Regions from separate parts of the Haloactinomyces albus genome, predicted to be linked through region 2. Evidence: riboswitches for the same ligand, from Rfam matches in the RefSeq annotation. Region 2 holds a riboswitch; the other holds the start of a gene.
The links. Region 2 has a riboswitch for cobalamin ahead of JOF55_RS04190 (VWA domain-containing protein). Riboswitches for the same ligand answer to the same signal wherever they lie in the genome.

Region 1 (3,991 bases), 800 kb from region 2:
CGGCCTGCCACGAAACGTTCTCGGCACGCAAACTCATCGCAGAACTCCCCCGCGCACGATCACTGCGGCCGCCGACTCCGGTAGAGGATCAACACGAACGCAGGCACCCCGATCAGCGAGGTCATCACACCGACCGGAAGCTCTTGGGGATCCAGGGCTGTACGCGCGACGGTGTCGACCCACACCAAAAAGATCCCTCCGACCAGTGCCGTGGTCGGTAGCAGCCTGCGATGACCGGGACCGACAATCGCGCGAGCGGCATGCGGCAGCACGAGCCCGACAAACCCGATCGCCCCGGCGGCACTCACCAACGTCGCCGTCAGCAATGCGGTCACCAGGAGAAGCAACGACCGGCTCCGGGCCACGGAGACCCCCAGCGAGGCCGCGGCATCCTGCCCGAAAGTGAACGCATCGAGCACAGTGGCCTTGGCAGCACACACCAGTAGCACGATGCCCAGGACACAAGCACACAGCCCCACGTCGAACCAGTCCGCGCCACTCAACGATCCCAGCAACCAGAACAGCACCCCACGCGTCTGCTCGGCATCGGCCGAGGACATCACGATGAACGAGGTCAGCGCCGAGAACAGCTGCATTGCCGCGACACCGGCCAGCAGCACACGGTCCGGCGTCCCGCCCACCGCACGGGCCAGCAGCAGGACAAGGGCGAACGAACACAGTGCCCCGAAAAACGCGCCGGTGGACAGCGACACCATGCCGCTGCCGATCCCCAGCACCACCACCAGCACCGCACCCGTGGATGCGCCCGAGGAAATGCCGAGCACGAACGGATCGGCGAGCGGATTGCGCAGCAGCGACTGCATGACCACCCCGCACATTCCCAGACCCGCACCGCACACAGCGGCCAGCAACGTGCGCGGAAGACGCAGCTGCCAAACGATCCCGTCGCGAATCAGCGAAAGCCCCGACTCACCCAGACCGATGTGCTCGGCGACGACCGCCCAGACAGCGCCGAGAGCGAGGTCGGCAGGACCGATCGTGATCGCAAACGCAATGGACAGGACCAGCAGCACCAGGCCACCAACCCACAAGGTGGCCGTCCCCCGGACTCCGGCGCGGGTCGAGAGCGCACTCAACCGGCGAGCCCGAATGCGCGCAGCGCCCCGGCCACCTTCTCCACCCCGTTGACCGTGCGGATCGAGGGATTCATGGCGGCACCACTCAGCAGGATGTACCGCTGGTTGCGAACCGCCGCCATGTGCCGAGTGACCGGGTTGGACTCGAGGAACTCGATTTTGCTCGCCGCCGTTTCGGCGGTCTGACTCCGGCGGGTGAGATCGCCGAGAACAAGAACATCGGGATTGCGGGCGGCGACGGTTTCCCAGTTGACCTGTGGCCATTCCGCACGGGTGTCATCGAAGACGTTCTTCGCCCCGACCGCATCGGTGATGATGCCCGGCGCGCCGCAGCAACCGGCCATGTACGGCGACTCGGAGTTCGCGAACCAGTACAGCATGGTCACACCGGAGGCATCGATGTCCTCAGTGGCCTTGTTCATCCGTCCCCGCAGCGCGGCGACCAGTTCCTCGCCGCGCTGCTCGACTCCGAAAACCCGCGCGATATCGCGAACCGCGCCGTAGATGCTCCGCATCGTCAACAGCTTGCCACGCCGGCCATCGCCATCCCCCTCGTTGTTCTTGATGCAGTCGGCCGGGGATACGTACAGGGGCACACCAAGTTCGCCGAAGTCGGCGCGTGAAGCGACTCTTTGCACGGTGGCCTCGAACGAAGCCGACACGAAGTCCGGTTCCTCGGCCAGCACCCGCTCGAAGGAAGGCTCGTTGTCCGCCAGCCGGGGAACCGTGGCATTCGCCGCCTCGAGTCCTTGCAGTACCGGATCGGTCCACGTCGCGGTGCCGACCATCCTGTCGGCGAGACCGAGAGACAACAGGATCTCGGTCGATCCCTGATTGAGCGAGACCGCCCGCTCGGGCGGGGATTCGAGCGTGATCTCCCTGCCACCGTTTTCGATCGTTCTCGGGTAACCCGCGATGCTCTCCTCTACCCTGCCGGTGGGGAAGTCCCCACCACACGCAGTGAGCAGTCCCACGATGAACACGAGCGAACCGGCAAGCGGCAGCATACGGCGCGATGGCGCCATGGCGATCCCTTTCCCTCAAAGACTCAGTCGCGGAGTCTGGCGGTTGTGCCCCGGGCCGCAGTAGCAGCCCGGAGATGCCAGCAGGTTTTCGGACTCGGGATCACGCGGACGAGGCGCCTTCCCGGATGCTCATCCAGTGGCCAATGCCTCGCCCGTCACCCTCACCGCTGCGCGTCAGCTCCGGATTCGCACCGGATTCCCTGGCCCATCAAGGGTTCGACTGGCAGCGGCAAGCTATCAGGGTGCTTCTTGGCCAGGGTTTCCGGGTTGATCGATTTTCGCTTGTCGTTGCGGTGTTGGTGGTGTGTTGGGTGAAGGATTTATTTTACTCAACACTGAAACAGTAATAATTACTAAATAATGATGGCATGTAATTTGCGAGGCCTCATGGCACCGGGTGCCATGAGCTTACTCGTCCGGCAGCTCGCGGAGCACATCCTCGATCCGTGCCCGGACATCCGCTGCGGAGGCGGCCGTTTTCACCACACCGACCACGACCTGGTCGGTGGACTCGGCCTCGCGGCGTGTCTCCTGCCCGCCCCAGGAATCCTCCACTGCTGCGGCGACAAGTCGGAGTGCTTCGCGCAGCGCGCCGTGCGCGTCGGTGGCGCCGCCGCTTCTGAGCCATTGCCGCAGGATGTGGTTGTGCGTGGCGACGACTGCGGCAGCCCCCACCGCCGCGCGCAGGTCACCGTGGGGCTCCTCGCCGTACCGGTACCGCAGGTAACGGGCGAAGACACGCTGGTAGCGGTCGATGCTGGCGATCTCCCTGTCCCGCAGCGACGGCACCGTTCGGGTCAATGCGAAGCGCTTGAGCGAGATCTCCGGTTCGGCCAGATACATCTCCAGCACCACCTCGGCCGTGTCACCGACCACCGACAACGGTGATTCGGCGGTGTCGGCGGCCTCCAAGCGTTCGACCACGGCAGCGAGTCGCTCGTCGTGATCGGGAAAGACGACTTCCTCCTTGGACCGGAAGTACCGGAAGAACGTCCGACGGCCGACGCCGACCTCCTCGGCGATGTCCTCGACCGTGGTGGCCTCGTAGCCCTGCGCGGCGAACAGGTCCAGCGCGGCCACCGCGAGCGCGCTGCGAAGTCGCCTGCGTCCGGTGACGGTGCGTCCGGCGCGGGGCTTCGGGGCGGGTGCGGCGGCCTCGGGCATGACCGAAATGTAACAGGAGCGGATTGCTAATGGCACTCAGTGCCGTTACGATCGGTGTTGCGGCATGCAGGCGGCCGTTCCCACGGTCCGGTTCTCGGCACGAGGTCCCTCCCTGCCCTGCCTGATGCCGGGACCGAATCAGGCACGATCAGCGGTAACGCTGCGGACAGGAGGCGCGTGGTGAATCCCAGCTTCGAGACCTACCAGTTGGCCGACGAGCACAATGCCCTGCGCGAGGCGGTGCGGGCGATGGCCGAAAAGGAGATCGCCCCCTACGCCGCCGAGTGCGACGAGCAGGAACGCTTCCCGCGCGAGGCCTTCGAGGCACTGGTCAAGTCCGGTTTCGCGGCGGTGCACGTCCCCGATTCCTACGGCGGCCAGGGTGCGGACTCGGTGGCGACCTGCATCGTCATCGAGGAGGTCGCCCGCGTGTGCGGTTCCTCGTCACTGATCCCGGCGGTCAACAAGCTCGGCACCATGCCGATCCTGCTGTCGGCCTCCGAGGAGCTCAAGCAGCAGGTGATGCCCTCGATCGCCTCCGGTGCTGCGATGGCCTCCTACGCCCTGTCCGAACGCGAGGCGGGCTCGGACGCGGCCTCGATGAAAACCCGCGCCCGGCAAGACGGCGACAACTGGGTACTCAACGGCACCAAGTGCTGGATCACCAACGGCGGAGAATCGAGCTGGTACACGGTCATGGCCGTG
Region 2 (3,991 bases):
TGCCGTCGGTCAGCAGCACCAGCAGCGGACGACGCTGCGGATCGCGGATCCGCTCGGTGGCCACCACCGAGCGCGCGGTCAACAGTCCGCCCGCCAGCGGAGTCCGGCCGCCCGTGCGCAAACGGCGCATCCGCGCGGCGGCAGTCTCCACAGAGGAAGTCGGGGGCAGCACCACCTCCCCGGAATCCCCTCGGAACGTCACCACACCGACCTTGTCCCGGCGCTGGTAGGCATCGCGGAGCAAGGACAGCACGGCGCCGCTGACCGCCGACATCCGCTCCCGCGCGGCCATCGATCCCGAGGCATCCACCGCGAACAACACGAGGTTGCTTTCCCGGCCCTCACGCACGCCATACCGCAGGTCCTCGGAGCGAAGCAACAGCCCGGAGCCTTGCCGTCCCCGCGGGAGCTGATGCGGTGCCGCCGCCGACAAAGTCGCCTGCAGGTGGATTCCGCTCCCGTCCACAGCGGAGGACCGAATCACCTGCCCGGTGCGTGATCGCGAGCGGGAACGTCGACCCGGAGCACCCTCACCCAGGCCGGGGACCTCCAGCAGCCGCGCACGAAAGGCCGGGCTCGGGGTGGTCGGCTCGCGTTCCCGGGGTGCCTTGCCCGATTCGTCGGACTGCGTGTCATCGGGGCGAGCCCCGTTTCCGCCGGATCGGCCGTTCGAGGGTGACTGATCGGTGTCCTGCGGTGTGTCCTGCGGTGGGCCGCCCCCGGGGCCACCGTCCGGGTCATCGGGTCCGTCATCGTCGGGACCTCCGCCGTCGGGACCTCCGCCATCCGGTCCGTCCGGCGGCTCGTCCCCATCGTCGGTGCCGTCCTCCTCCGCGGCGCCACTCTCCTCGCCGCTGCCCGCGGATTCGGCCGCATCGGACAGTGCCTGCTGCAACTGCTCCTCCTCGACCCCCGGCTCGTCGAAGGGATCTCGCCGCCTGCGGTGCGGCAGCGCCAGTCGCGCCGCCGCCTCCACATCGGTCTGCCCCACCGCATCCGCACCACGCCACGCCGCGTGCGCCACCGCAGTACGCGCGAGCACCAGGTCCGCACGCATTCCGTCCACTTCGAACGCAGCGCACAGTGCCGCGATGCGGCGGACCTCCGAGTCCGGCAGGACGACGGAGCCGACGCGCCGCCGAGCCGCCGAGATCCGGGCGGCGAGGTCGGCATCCTCCTCGGCCCAGCGCCGAGCGAACCCGACCGGATCGGACTCGAAAGCCAACCGGCGCCGCACCACCTCGGTGCGGGTCTCGACCTCGCGCGAGGCCGACACGTGCACGGTGAGTCCGAAACGGTCCAGCAACTGCGGGCGCAACTCCCCCTCTTCGGGGTTCATCGTGCCCACCAGCAGGAACGAGGCCGCGTGGGACATCGACATTCCCTCGCGCTCGACGTGGGCACGCCCCATGGCCGCGGCATCCAGCAGCAGATCCACCAAGTGGTCGTGCAGCAGGTTCACCTCGTCGACATAGAGCACGCCACGGTGCGCCGAGGCGAGCAGTCCCGGCTGGTAAGCACGGACACCTTCGGTGAGCGCCCGCTCGACGTCGAGCGAACCGACCAACCGGTCCTCCGTGGCACCGACCGGAAGCTCGACGAGCTGCGCGGCCCGCTGGGCCATCTCCGCGCCATCGTGCGGTCCATCCGGGCACGCGGAGTCGGGCTCGTGCGGATCACAGCCGAAACGGCAGTCGGCCACGACATCCAGCGCAGGCAACAATGCCGCCAGTGCGCGCACGATGGTGGACTTGGCGGTGCCCTTCTCACCTCGCACGAGCACACCGCCGATACGCGGGTGTACGGCATTGAGCAACAGGGCGAGTTGCAGATCGTCATGTCCGACGACGGCGGAGAACGGATACCGCACGGTCGCGGGAACCGACACAGCAGCGGTCATGCCTGGCATTCCTTCCTCGGGTCACGGACGCCCCGGGTTGTGCGGCAAGAAGCGGCAGTGTCCTGACTCCCGGATCCACGCGTTCCTCCGGCCTTCCCAGGGATTGCCCCGGTGGCTCTCGCGGGAGGAACGCTCCCCGGTCACAGTGGCGCCGACCGTGCCGGATTCGCACCGGCTTCCTGGCCACTCCTTGCTGGGACCGCTGTGCATCGTCTCAGAATTCCCGAGCCCGGCCAACGCCACGGCACCGTGTTGTAACTCGCACCACGTCCGACAGCTGTTCGGGGACTCGTCCGACGCCACGGCCGGAGGTTCGTCGCGGCGGATTTCTGCAGTTTCGCGCGAAACTGCATTTTTACGGGCGCGCTCCGGGATTACGGCACATGTCGATGTGCGGGATACCGTCCTCCTCGTAGGCCTCACCCGACTCGACGAAACCGAAGGAGCGATAGAAGTCGACCGTGTCGACCTGGGCCGACAACACCGCCGGTGCCCTGCGGATTTCCGCGACGGCCGCACGCATGAGCTTGGCACCCAAGCCCATCCCTCGAGCGCCCTGCGCGGTGCAGACCCGACCGATGCGGACGGTGCCCTCGGTATCCTCCAGCAGCCGCAGATAACCCAGGACCCGGCCGTCGGGGGAGTCGATCCACAAGTGCCGGGTGCTCGATTCGAGATCCCGACCGTCGAGTTCGGCATAAGCGCACTGCTGCTCGACCACGAAGACATCGACCCGCAGTCGCAGCATGCGATACAGGTCGGCCGCATCGAGATCGGCCGTATAGGCGCGGTGTACCGAGGTAGCGAGGGGCTGCAGGTCCACCTTTCCTGCTTACCACAGTGCCCCGGACGCCCATCGCCGCCGGTGTTGGAGGAATCCACGAATCCACAGCGGCGCCGGGGACGGCTTCTTGGGGGTTTCGTGCTGGCGGCGCGACCGGTGTACTTGATGTACTGATGTTCATCGCACGGCCCGCGACGCGGGGCGGCGGAAGCATGGACGAGCGGCGACGACGAGAGGAAGGCACATTGAGTCCTGATCCGGCCGGTATGGCGCTGTCGTTGCCGAAGGCTGAACTGCACATACACATCGAGGGCGCGCTGGAGCCGGAGTTGGCGTTCGAGTGTGCTCGCCGCAACGGGATCCTCCTGCCGTATGCCGATGTCGATGACCTACGGCGGCGTTACGACTTCAGCAACCTGCAGTCGTTCCTCGACCTGTACTACACGGGCATGAACGTGCTGCGCACAACACGGGACTTCACCGAGCTGGCGGACAGCTACCTGGCGCGGGCACGGGAGCAGGGCGTGCGCCATGCCGAGATCTTCTTCGATCCGCAGGCCCACACCCTTCGCGGCGTGGAACTGTCGACCGTGCTCGACGGGCTGGAGGCCTCCCTGGCGACGAGCCGGGAGCGCTTCGGGATCTCCACCCGGTTGATCGCGTGCTTTCTCCGCGACCGCGGTCCCGAGGAAGCCATGGCCACCTTCGACGCGCTGCTGCCCCATGCCGATCGGATCACCGGTGTCGGGCTGGACTCCGCGGAGTCCGGGTATCCGCCGGATGCCTTCGCCGCGGTGTTCTCCCGGGCTCGAGAGGCCGGGTTGTCCCTGGTGGCACATGCCGGAGAGGAAGGCCCACCCGAATACGTCTGGCAGGCCCTGGACGTGCTCGGGGTCGATCGCGTGGACCACGGCATCCGAGCGGTCGAGGATGCCACGCTACTGAGGCGCATCGCTCGCGATCAGGTACCGCTGACGGTGTGCCCGCTGTCCAATGTGCGGCTGCGCTGCGTCTCCACGCTGGATCAGCACTGCCTGCCCCATCTCGTCGACACGGGGGTGTCGGCCACTCTCAACTCCGACGATCCCGCCTACTTCGGCGGCTACGTCGCCGACAACTACAGCGCCGTGCAACGGGAACTCGGTTTCGGTGACACCGCACTGCGCGAGTTCGCCGCGAACTCGATCCGGGCCTCGTTCCTCGGGCAGGACGAGCGGGAGCAACTGCTCGCCGAGCTCACGGCAACCACCTGAGGAGTGTTTGCACGATGACCGTACCGGCTCACAGCCGGGCGGTCACTTCGTCGG

Region 1: another riboswitch for cobalamin. It lies ahead of JOF55_RS00510 (ABC transporter substrate-binding protein); the one in region 2 lies ahead of JOF55_RS04190 (VWA domain-containing protein).

What each region holds. Positions count from the first base shown of each region.
Region 1 covers NZ_JAVDXW010000001.1:98,252-102,242, forward strand. The annotation lists gene JOF55_RS00500 (ABC transporter ATP-binding protein) at 1-37, opposite strand, end outside; gene JOF55_RS00505 (FecCD family ABC transporter permease) at 60-1,097, opposite strand; gene JOF55_RS00510 (ABC transporter substrate-binding protein) at 1,094-2,122, opposite strand; cobalamin riboswitch at 2,185-2,362, opposite strand; gene JOF55_RS00515 (TetR family transcriptional regulator) at 2,531-3,286, opposite strand; gene JOF55_RS00520 (acyl-CoA dehydrogenase) at 3,467-3,991, shown strand, end outside.
Region 2 covers NZ_JAVDXW010000001.1:899,347-903,337, forward strand. The annotation lists gene JOF55_RS04190 (VWA domain-containing protein) at 1-1,900, opposite strand, end outside; cobalamin riboswitch at 1,936-2,120, opposite strand; gene JOF55_RS04195 (GNAT family N-acetyltransferase) at 2,256-2,723, opposite strand; gene JOF55_RS04200 (adenosine deaminase) at 2,951-3,937, shown strand; gene JOF55_RS04205 (S1 family peptidase) at 3,966-3,991, opposite strand, start outside.